Regions from separate parts of the Cytobacillus sp. T106 genome, predicted to be linked through region 2. Evidence: riboswitches for the same ligand, from Rfam matches in the RefSeq annotation. Region 2 holds a riboswitch; the other holds the start of a gene.
The links. Region 2 has a riboswitch for cyclic di-GMP ahead of ABU165_RS06935 (hypothetical protein). Riboswitches for the same ligand answer to the same signal wherever they lie in the genome.
Positions count from the first base shown of each region.

Region 1: another riboswitch for cyclic di-GMP. It lies ahead of ABU165_RS12570 (hypothetical protein); the one in region 2 lies ahead of ABU165_RS06935 (hypothetical protein).

Region 1 covers NZ_JBEUMK010000005.1:219,382-225,381, forward strand. The annotation lists gene ABU165_RS12560 (hypothetical protein) at 1-151, shown strand, start outside; gene ABU165_RS12565 (TerD family protein) at 376-1,815, shown strand; cyclic di-GMP riboswitch class I at 1,958-2,045, shown strand; gene ABU165_RS12570 (hypothetical protein) at 2,125-2,337, shown strand; gene ABU165_RS12575 (hypothetical protein) at 2,496-2,633, shown strand; gene yhbH (sporulation protein YhbH) at 2,738-3,907, opposite strand; gene ABU165_RS12585 (polysaccharide deacetylase family protein) at 4,092-5,219, opposite strand; gene ABU165_RS12590 (hypothetical protein) at 5,334-5,507, opposite strand; gene ABU165_RS12595 (PrkA family serine protein kinase) at 5,616-6,000, opposite strand, start outside.
Region 2 covers NZ_JBEUMK010000002.1:530,851-536,850, forward strand. The annotation lists gene ABU165_RS06925 (methyl-accepting chemotaxis protein) at 1-885, shown strand, start outside; gene ABU165_RS06930 (alpha/beta hydrolase) at 1,569-3,059, opposite strand; cyclic di-GMP riboswitch class I at 3,250-3,332, shown strand; gene ABU165_RS06935 (hypothetical protein) at 3,431-3,658, shown strand; gene ABU165_RS06940 (NEW3 domain-containing protein) at 3,702-6,000, opposite strand, start outside.

The DNA of each region.
Region 1 (6,000 bases), on a different contig from region 2:
CAAGGAATCTCGGGATAAGGTTATGAATAAGGTAAAGTCTACATTCGGTGAAGACAATATCAGCAAAGTCAAATCAAAGCTTCCATTTTTGAATTCTGACCAAGGAAACACCCGCCAGGACCATTCAGGCCCGGCTTATGTCGACAGATAATAAATTGCCCAATCATGAGGCAGCTCCCCCAATCAGGGAAGCTGCTTTTTTCTTTGAACGAACCTCCTCCCCCTGAAACTTTTCCTTCCTTGACCCGTATGATAAAAAGAGGCATGTCCGCACAGCCAAAGCTGTAAACCGCTTTAAGAACTGTGTTATATTGGGAATATATGATTCTATCAAGAGACGGCTTACGCCGGTCCTGGAAAAGAAGGAGTGAAATTATGGGAGTGACGCTCAGCAAAGGGCAGAAGGTCGATCTGACCAAGAACCGCCCCGGGCTTCAAAATGTTGTTGTTGGATTAGGCTGGGATATCAGCCGTCAGGGATCCAACTATGATCTGGACGCATCTGCTTTCTTATTAGGCGCATCAGGAAAAGTACATAGTGACCTCGATTTCGTATTCTATAATAACCCTAACGGCGGGAATGGCTCTATCCTGTACAGCGGCGATAACCGCACAGGCGCGGGCAATCAAGATGATGAACAAATCAGAATTGACCTGCGGAGGGTGCCGGACTCGATCCACCGGATTGCCTTTACAATTACCATCCACGATGCTCAGGCAAAACAGCAGAACTTCGGCCATATTGAAAATGCGTATGTACGGATTTTTAATGAACAAAATAATGAAGAGCTTATCCGCTTTAACCTTGGCAGGGATTTTACCGTTGAAACGGCCATCGTCGCAGCAGAGCTATACAGGCATAATGGCGAATGGAAATTTAATGCCATCGCCAGCGGCTTTCAGGGCGGCCTGGCTGCCCTCTGCCGTAATTTCGGCGTGACGGTGGATGATGAACCGGCTCCCCAGCCTTCACATGGCAATCAGCCTTTCGGGCAGAACCAGACTTACCAGCAGAGCTTTTCACAGCAGGCTCCTGCAGGGCAAAATTACCAGCAGGGCTATAACACAGGCAGCTCCCAGCAGAACTATAGCTCAGGAAGCTATCAGCAGACACAGCCGCAAGCTTCCTATTCGTCCCCTTCCTATGGACAGCCTTCCTACTCTTCCTCACAGGGATATGGGGGAGAAGAAATTGTATGCCCACGCTGCCATTCCACAAATGTACGCACCGGCGAAAAGGGCTTCGGCCTCGGTAAAGCGGCAATTGGCGGCCTGATCCTCGGGCCTGTCGGATTATTGGGCGGCTTCATTGGAAAAAAACAGCTGAAGTTTACCTGTAACAGCTGCGGCAATGCCTGGTCTCCATCCCAGACCGATTACGCCGAATGGGCCAACCAGCAAAAAAGAAAAGCCCAGGACCTCTTTAACCGATTCAAGAGCCAGGACGTCCTTGAGGCCATTGTAGCAGCATGTGCACTTGTAGCTATGGCTGATGGAAGGCTGGATCCGGCAGAACGCCAGAAAATGGTTGAATTCGTCAACCAGAGTGATGAACTTCGGGTATTTGATACGCAGAAGGTCATTCAGCAGTTTAACCTGTACGTCCAGAAGATTGAACGCGATCCTTCGATCGGCAGGGCAGAGGCATTCAGAGCGCTTGGCAGGATACGGACGAAACCGGAAATCGCCAGGCTGGTGGCCCGCTATTGTATCGCAATCGGCTTTGCAGACGGACATTTTGATCCGAATGAGCAGCAGGCAGTCAGTGACATCTGCCGGGAGCTCGGGCTCAATCCGGCAGAGTTCCTTTCTTAATCTCACAGCCTGGCCAACCGGCCAGGCTGCTTCTTTTCTGCAATTCCCCATAGGTCATCACTCCCCTCTACAACGGAGAGTGGCTAAAGTAAGAATATTAACAATAAACAAACTCTTTATTTTTCCCCTGATTTAGTGCTAATCTTACTAAGGGCAAATTTTACGAAAGTAAAAGACGCAAAGCCACGGGCCTAAAACAAGTTATTTGTCATGGCAGCCGGGCCGCCAAGAATATCATTCTTGTAAACTTTTATAAATCATACACCCTTTCTAATTTGCCTAATCCATTTATTAAAGAGAGGGATATCAATGTTTTACCCGACATTTTTATGCAAAGAGACTAATCAGAGGCATCTGGTCAAAGACTCGAATTTCTGTGAATGCGGCTATAAGTACAAAGGCTTTACCACATTCATCAAAAAAGATTTCAAAAAAATCCAATTTAAGCAGAGTGATGATATCGATTGCCCTGTCTGCAAAAGCTCAGTGCTGAAAGAAGAGAAAGCAGTCTGCTATTCATGAGCAGCTGCTTTTTTCTTTTCCCCTTCCCAAATCTTTATTTCCTTCATAATGCGCCAAATCAGGTTTAGGAGTTCCAAAAAAGTGGCAAAAAGAAAGTAACTAACTCATTTACTTTAATTAGGTGCTACTCTTCAAATACGAAGCAAAGGGGAATCTTCATGGCGGAAAATCCAGCACAATCCAAATTGGCATTAAATTCTTCGATCTCCTTAAAAGGGATTGTGAAAGCTGTATTCACTGACACAGTCCACGTCCAGATCGGCGGGAAAATTATCGCAATCCCGCTGGAGAAATAAAAGAACACCTTCATGGAAAGCCAACGAAAGCCGCTTTTTATTAAACGGCTTTTTTTGTGCGAGCGGACAGTAAAACCGGCAGGCATTGCGCCCGCCGGTTCTGTTTATGCATAGATTTTATTTTCTTCGTTTTGGAAGAAGCTCTTCATCGCATGGAAAACATCAGCTTTCTGCTTGAGGATATAGTATCGGAAGTGTTCATTTTTTATATTCTTATAAGCGGACATGAGGGTCGAGTGGCGGTTGTACTGATTGACTTCACCGTACCCGAACATGCTCGATACCGCGATCAGCTCTTCAACAAGCTTCACACAGCGGGCATTATCAGAGGTAAGATTGTCGCCGTCGGAAAAGTGGAAAGGATAGATATTGAATCTTCTTGGATTATATTTTTCATTGATCAGTTCCAGAGCTTTGCGGTAGGCTGATGAACAAATGGTTCCCCCGCTTTCCCCTTTTGAAAAGAAATCTTCCTCTGATACGACCTTCGCTTCTGTATGGTGGGCAATGAACTCTATTTCCACCGTCTCATACTTTGTCCGTAAAAACCGGGTCATCCAAAAGAAAAAGCTTCTGGCCATATATTTCTCCCATAATCCCATCGATCCGCTCGTATCCATCATTGCGAGCACGACTGCCTTTGAATCCGGCTTTACAATTTCGTTCCATGTCTTAAACTTCAGATCCTCCTGATAGATCGGATAGAATGCCGGCTTGCCTGTCATCGCATTCCGTTTAAAGGCGGTCATCATTGTCCGCTTTTTATCAATATTGCCCATTAATCCTGTTTTGCGGATATCATTGAATTCAATATTCTCAACCAGATGCTCTTCCTGTTCCTTCCTCTTCAGGTTTGGCAGCTCCAGCTGCTTGAACAGTGCTTCCTCAAGCTCCATCATGGACACTTCAGCTTCAAAATAATCCTCACCCGGCTGGTCGCCTGCACCCTGGCCTTTCCCGGGGCCTTTCTGGCCGCTGGAGCCGTCTCTGGCGACCACATCGCCTACCTGGCTGTCTCCGTCTCCCTGGCCTACATGTTTGTTTTTATCATAGTTATAACGAATTTTATATTCGTCAAGAGAGCGAATCGGAATTTTCACGACTTCACGGCCATTGGACATAATGATGCTTTCTTCTGTTATCAGATCTGGTAGATTGTTCCGGATCGCATCCTGTACCTTTTCCTGGTGGCGCTGCTGATCATCGTGGCCTTTGCGATGGAGGGACCAATCTTCTTCGGAAATCACAAACTGGCGGTTGTTGATGTCGGTCATTATAACCCCTCCTTGAAAAAATTTCATGGATTCATTGCACACATTTGCCTTTAGCAACATACAATATCCCGAGTGTCAAAAGGAACGTGAAATATTAATTACTCTATACTATGCGAGACATCGAAATAATTTACAAATAATTTTGACAATAAGACAAATGCCTATGCTGTCGGACAAGCCTTTTTTAGAGCCTCTCATCCTTCCAGAAATTCATTGAAAAGTGGGCATTGGGGTTATAAGCCTGGCATTCATATCCTTGTGAGTATAGGTAATCGATGATCTGCGGCAGCATGGAAACCGTCCCGCTGTTCACATGCATCAGGATGACTGGGGGCTTCCCGCCTGCAGCCGCCGGCTGAAGCCCTTTTTTCACATTTTCAAAGATAGTCTTCGGACTGCTCCTTGCATATTTCCAGTCTAATGTATCAACATTCCAGTCCCACATTTTATATCCCTTCTGCACAAGGGCGTCCCTGAACGGCCCTGTCATATAAGGCTTGCTTCCATAAGGCATTCTCACCAGCCTGGAGTCAATGCCTGTCAGGCTCAATATTGTTTTCCTGGTCTTATCCATTTCCAGGGCGGGATTTTGCGGGTTTCCGGCATAAAGCTTGTTTTTATCATGGGTAACACTGTGCAGGGCCGGATAATGCCCTTCCTCCACCAGCCGCTTAACAGAAGCCGGGTTGGCTCTTGCCTGCGGCTCAATCATAAAGAATGTCGCTTTTGCCTTCTTATTCTTCAAAATATCAAGGATGGATTCCATTCCCTTCGCAGGTCCATCATCAAAGGTTAAGTACACCGCCTTTTTTTTCACATAAAAATCTTTTAGAGCCGCTCTATTGGCGCTCATGAATTGTTCGTTTGCCATTTTCGCTCCTTTGTTCACCAGACGGACGACAGGGCCGGCTGAGAGGTATTCAACTCTATAGCCAAAAAACTCGCCGGCTGACCGGATCGGTATGAATAGGCTGTTTTCCCGGACCACCGCTTTCCATTCGGCCGTTTTTCCCATGGACGTTGAGGCCTGCTGTTGTTTTACTGAATAGCGGATCCATGATTTGCCCTTTTTGATCGTATAGCTATCAGGATTTTCTATAGAGATGCTGGCTCCAATGGCTGCTGCCAAATCTTTAATAGGCATATAGGCTGTATGCTCCAGCACAAACGGAGGGTTCTGCTTCAAATTCAAAACAGAGTCATTCACGCCGACTGCACATATATACTCATTCCTTTGTGCGGCAGAAGCCTGTCCTTCCTGCAGTACAAACAGCACAATCGCTATTAAAATAGCAGCCACCCATTTTCTCATCCCTGCTTCTCCCCTGACTAATAGCTTTTTATTGCTATATCTATTAAGGGTCAGGTTGAAATAGAACCCCGGAAAAATGCGGTCAAAAAAACTCCTGCAGCTTCAGCGCAGGAGTCATTTTTCGTTATCTTTATACTGGATAGGGTCAGGCTGCTTTCCATCCTCTTCAAGCTCTTCCCCAGTCCTGAGATGCTCCATCTGCTTTCCTAGATTATGCATCTCTTCTACATTCTCAGCCATGGAGCTGTTTCTTGGCACAAAGTCCTTGTCCAGTTCCTTTTTCTTCATCTCAATCACCTCTATACACCCTTTTCCCCTGTCCGCCCAAATTAAAACTAACTCTTGCCTGGGAGAAAACAGCCAAAAGGCCGGCAAACCCTGCCAGCCTTTTCACATTTATCTGTTCAGCAAACTTCCAACATACCGCAGCAGCTCATTTGCAGAAGTAGAATTATAGCCGTGCTCATCAATGAGTCTTGCAACAACTTCATTCACCTTTTTCAGCTGCTGCTCGTCAGGGGTCTTGGAAGAGGTTGTAATCTTCACAACATCCTTCAGGTCTGCAAACAGCTTCTTCTGGATGGCTTCGCGGAGACGGTCATGCGAATTGTAGTCAAACCGCTTGCCTTTCCTTGCATAGGCAGAGATGCGGATCAGGATTTCCTCCCTGAATGCCTTTTTCGCATTTTCCGAGATGCCGATCTGCTCTTCAATCGACCTCATCAGCTTTTCATCCGGATTGATTTCCTCTCCTGTCAGAGGATCGCGGAGCTTCGCTTTA
Region 2 (6,000 bases):
AGCGTACTGGAACAGAAGATCATTGCAACAAATGCCAGTTTACAAGAAATAAAAGCTCAAATCAGTGATTTTCAAAAAACAGTTGATCTTCAGCTGCAATCCACTAAGGAAGTCGCAGTAACGATGGATGAAATGGCTGTCGGTGTGGGAAACACAGCAGAAACTTCCAGCCTGGTCAATCAGGCTTCATCTGAAACGGCAAACCTTGCTACCTCAGGAAAGCAGCAGGTGCTGGATGCTGCTGAGAAAATGAATGGCATCGACCAATCATTCAATCAGCTGGAGCATGCTATAAACGGTTTCATAGAAGGTTCTAAAAAAATTGCAGTCATTATTAAGGATATATCCGATATTGCAGGGCAAACCAACCTGCTGGCGCTAAATGCCAGCATTGAAGCGGCACGTGCAGGTGAGCATGGAAAGGGCTTTGCTGTGGTCGCGCAGGAAGTAGGCAACCTGGCAAGCCAAACTAACCAGTCAGCATCCAATATTTCTGAAATCATACAGCAAATCCAAACGGATGCAGATGCAACATCTGCTGCCATGACAAAGACCAACCAGGATGTAAGCAGCGGAAAGTATTCAATAGATGCAGTAGTTCAATCTTTTGAGAATATCTTAGGTTCTGTTGATAATACAAATGGGAGAATCCAGGAAATTTCCGCTGTGAGCGAACAGATGGCAGCGGGAAGCGAGGAAGTGGCAGCCAGCATCGAGGATCTTTCTAGCCAGTTCCAGGTGGTTACTGAGCGATTGATGGAACTTATCTCGAACATCGATCAGCAGACAGAAGATATGGACATGGTGAAGGTTGAGTCTGTGGATCTTAATAAAGCTGCTGTAAACCTGGATGGCCTGCTGGGAAAATTTAAAGTAGAAGAATAAAAGAAAGCCAGTGACTTAATTAAGTAGTTCAGATAATGTGGAGAAATATAAAATACAGCCAAAATAATTACGTTTTCGTAAATGAAAAGCATGGGAAGAATTAACAATACAATTATCTAACAAAAAAAGCTTGGGATATCCCAGGCTTTTTTAATTTAAAAGTTTTGTTCTTATTCAATTAACGCACCCAATCGCTGAATAGTTGAATAGGCGGTTTCCCTCTAAACGTTTGCATTCTTACACAATGAAACCAGGTCCCCTTCTAACTGAGATATATAGGGGGAAATTTACTTTACTTTTTTTCCAAAACCACTTCTGATCTGCATTTAAAAGTAAACTGTCCCTTTATTATTCCATTACTGGGTACTCACTCATCAGCGTCCCCTCTGTTGTATCCGCTAAGAGCAATTATTTGCTATATAGTTTTCTTGGAGAAGATTTAAATCACATTCTAATAGCAGTAAAATAGCACCCTAAATTGCACTTTAAAGATAGTTATTGCCAAGTGTTATTTGGGATGCTAATTGCTATGCTATTTTAGTGTTGCTATCTTATCAATATTGATAAAACAACATAAACAACCAAGTTTATACGCTGACTCATCTGCCATTTACAGTGTCCTCCACGAAAACTGGACTGCTTATGACTTAATTACTATTTTTTTAGGTAAATACTGAAAGGTATTAGACTGTGTTATACTGCGCTGTAAATCCAATTTTCTCATACAATTCCTTTATTTCCTGGTGGATTTTTGATTTGTCAGAAGTAATCTTCAATATCAGTTCCATATCTGTCAAAGCTTCTGTTATTTCTCTAAGATGTAAATGCTGCTTATATGTCTTGGTTAATAGTCTAAGGAAATTCAGGTTAAGTGAGTTTCTATATTCTTCAGCCCATTTTGCCTTGAATTGCGGCAGAAACTTTACGGGTACCTGTTTTATCATTTTTTCCTTTAATTGCACAGTTCTTGTCCAATCATTGCTTTCGAGTGCATCCTTGAGCTGTGAGTCGAGCTGAAGGGAATCGAGCTCTATTTTGGCATCGATGGAAACATGATTATTCTCGACTTTAATTACATCTGGTATTCCGCTGCCTTGAAAAATCTTTCGCAAGTGTGTCAGGCTGACCCGGAGCTGATTCTGCGAGTTGGATTGCGGAAGCTCTGGCCAGAATACGTCAGCCAGCATCTCTCTTGAAGCGGAGCCAAACAGGCATAGATACGTTAACAATTCTTTGGCTTTTCTCTGGTTCCATTTTCCTTTTATTTCTTTTTGGTCTGCCAGTAATTTAAATTCATCAAGGATCTTTAATTCCAGTTTCTTCTCCGGAAAAAGCGGGCCTGGAAGCGGGCTCTTGTCAATATATCTTATCAATTCTGTAAGAAAGGGATTAATATTCCCTGACCGCGGAATTGCAGCACCGGAAAGTCCTGATAAAAATGATATGCATTTTTCTGCTGTTAAAGCAGGCTGATCCAACTGGATGAGGTGTGAGGCTTCAGGAATTAGAAATCTCTGTTTTCGGTTTGTTATTTCACCGCCCAAAAATACTAAAGAAGGCGGGGAGATATCATCATATTCTGCAGCTAAAAGCAGAACGGGGATCGTCATCCTGTTAAAAAGCGTAAATGATTTTGTTTTTGAAAGCATATCATGCAATTCAAGATATGAAAGAAAGTCCAATTTCCCTAAAGAATTCTTTATCAGTGTACAACTTTCTTCATCCATATTGCTAATCAGTTTCGGGATCATTTGGTCTGCCAGGTTTGAAGCAGTATTATAAACAGATTGATAATATTCGGCTGGATACAAGATACTGGTAGTAAAAACAATAAAAGAGGAGAGGCTGGAAGGATATCTTTCTGCCCATCGGATCCCTAGGTGGACACCCATTCCCTGCCCGGCAAAATGAAACCCGGATAAACCTTCAGCATCTGCTATTGATCTGAAATCTTCTAAAAGTGACTCCCATGATGCACTTCCCTCTATTTTCTTGCTTGAGCCATGGCCAGTGAAATCAAAAGTCAGTACGTGAAAATCATCTGTAAGATGGGGAATAATACGGCTCCAAATACTGCTATCCATTCCTAATCCGTGAGCAAACACTATAGTTTCTGCCCCCGCCTTGGAGGATTGCTGCATATGATAGCTTACCCCTCTGCTGGAAATTGTCATGAAGTCCTCCAATTAATCCTTAAAGAGACGGAAATTTTTTCTAGAGTATTCTTATTATCGGTGTAAAAGAAAATGAATTAACAAGAGATGGGCAATTTGATTCACTTTTTATAAGAAACTAGAAAAAACTCAAAATATGTAAAAAAAAATTTGAAAATACAGGATAAAAGTAATATGATAATAGTATGAAAATTGAAAAAGGCAAACTTATTGAAAAGTAGGGACGCAAAGCCGCGAGTCTAAGGCGCAAGCTATGATCGTCGGGCTGCCAGGGTAATACGTGGAATAGCTTTGAATCTTATTCTTAGTACTTTCAGAGCTAATCGGCCGAACCTTTTGGCGCAGTTACTGAAAGGAAAGGATGGAGAAACATGAGTTTTTTTGGTACACCGGAGTTTTTTGAGGAGCAGCTGAGAAAGGCTGCAGAGAGCGGGAAAAATCTATCAGCGAGCATCTCCCAGCTTGAGCATGAGCTGAAATTTAATTTCATCTGTACAGACAGCCTCCGGAAGGAATGCCTGGCCAACCTGATGGCTGCGGGCAGAAAGCTGGATCACCAGCTGTCATCATATAGCGAAAAACATGCGGCAGTTGTGTAGCAAAAAAAGAGAGTGAAGGAATACATCCCTTCACTCTCTTTTTCTATTCCTGGTGGTCAGCTCCATAGCTGATCAGGTTGGCGAAGATTCTATACCCTCCAGGCACCTGGCCCTGGATCTGACGGTAAAAGACAAGGCTCGAATACAGATAGGTGCCTTTGCCATGCTTAGCCATCAGGATGCCGCCGTCAAATGCTTCTTCGTTCGGATCGGCCATACGGACAAAGGTCTCATACTGATCATCCCATTTCATCGGGAAATACAGTCCCCGTTCCTGCACCCATCCATCCCAGTCGGCATCAGTGATTTTGTTTGGATAGTTGAACAGCGGAGATTCCGGCTGCAGCATTTCCACCTTGGCATCCTCATCAGTCACCCGCCACTCAATGGATGGGTTTCCAATCGTTAACGGGAAAGGAGCAGTTGCTTCAGAATCCCATCCGTCGTTTGGCTTGTGATACTGAACCACCAGATGTCCGCCGTCCTCTACGTACTTATGAAGCCTCTCATTATTGGCCTTTAAATCTTCACGCGACAGATAGGCGCGGATGCCGACAACAATCGTGTCATATTTGCTCAAGTCACCAGAAGCCAGATCGGCCTCCGACAGCTGAGTGATATCAAAGCCGGCATTGGTTAAATAATCGGCCACTTTATCAAAGCCGCTGTCGATATAGCCTACCTTCAGCCCTTCCGGCTTGAGGAGCTCAAAGGCAACGCCATTCACTTTAGCATCATACTGATAATAGAAGTTTCCGATATGGTCATAGCTGATTTCCTGGATGGCTGATGAGAATTCCTTGCCGCCTGATTTGGCTGTGGCTTCAATGGAGAAATCCCCGGCCTTGATATTAGAAGGAGGAGACAAGGTAAATTGTACGGCTTTTTCCTCCGCCTGCTTTGAGAAGCTGACCTTCGCTGCTTTTGGGGTTACAGTCCAGCCTTTAGGCACATTTAAAGCTACAGAGGCCTCTGCTTTTCCTGGACGGTAATTTTTCACTTTAACCTCTACTGGTATTTCTTCTTGGACGTCGGATGTATTTACAATAATGTCCTCGGGGGATAAAGTCAGAGCAATATCCGGGAGAACCGCAGCAGTTTCCTCAAGTCCTTTCACCTGTTCTACAGCCGAGCCTTTGCTTTTATAAGAAATCGAGGCGGTGATGCTGTCCTCCTGATAAGCGTGGTAATAATCGGCGTCCTTTGGCACTTCAGCCTTAAAGTTGAATGTGGCTGAGGCCCCGCGAGCAAGGCTGGCTGCTTTTCCGCTGCCTTCAGATTTCCAGCCTTTAGGAAGGTTGAGCACCACAGAGGCTTTTTCCAGGGCTGCTGCACCTTTATTGCGAAGGGTAACCTTCACATTGAATTTCTGTCCCTTTACCAGGAGAGAAGAATCTGCAGAAATGTCTGCTTCCAGTCCGGAAGCCTCAAAGCTGAGCTCCTGCAGCTGTTCTTCCTTCACTTGAAGCTTATGCAGAAGATCTGCCTTCAGGCTGCTGTCCAATTTTGCCTTGCCGGTTTTCTTCTCCAGGCTTCTGACAGCTTTTAAAGCCTTTTGTGTTTTTGAAAAAATATGTTCTGCATCCGGATAGGAGGCAATGATTGCATCAAGCTCTTTCTGCAGCTGAACATAATGCACTTGAAGAGCTTTTTCTTTTTTAGGAAGCTGGGCTGCCCACTCCTTGAAATCATATGGAACACCTGCGAAAAGATCTGAGCTGCCGCCTGTATCAACCGCGGAATCCAGCAGCTCAAGATTTGTCTGCCTTGGGGCAGCAGGGATATCGTTGCCCATTCCCTGGCTTTTATGCATATAGCGGGATTCCTCGCCAAGCTGAGGATAGGTCATAGCATAAACTGGGTCATACATGCCGATTTCAATGGAAGCATCGGCAGTTTCCTTTGATTCGGCAGGGAGATAAAGCTTCTTGACCTGCCAGACATGAAGCCCTTCCTTAAGCTGCTTTGGATAAACCTTAGGGTCCGCTGCATCCTTGAAGGCCCTTTCGCTTAAAATTTCCATGGCCCTGTGATGGCCATGCTGTGTATGGTCATTTCTGAAGGATGGCATGAGGATATCAGGCTGGTAAGTACGGATAAAGCGGATCAGTCTTTCGTATGTCAGATCTTCTCCCCATTTTTCAAGTGTTTCTTCCGGAGTTTTGGAGAAGCCGAAGTCATAGATGGGGTCTGAGGTGGTTTCACTGAGATGATAGGCTTTCACTCCGGTAATCTTGGCTGCTTCGATCATTTCCCGCGACCGGATAATCCCGAGGGCATTTCCAAGCTCATTTCCGATTTCATTCTGCCCGCCTTCCCCGCGGTTGGCGATCAGGCTTGAA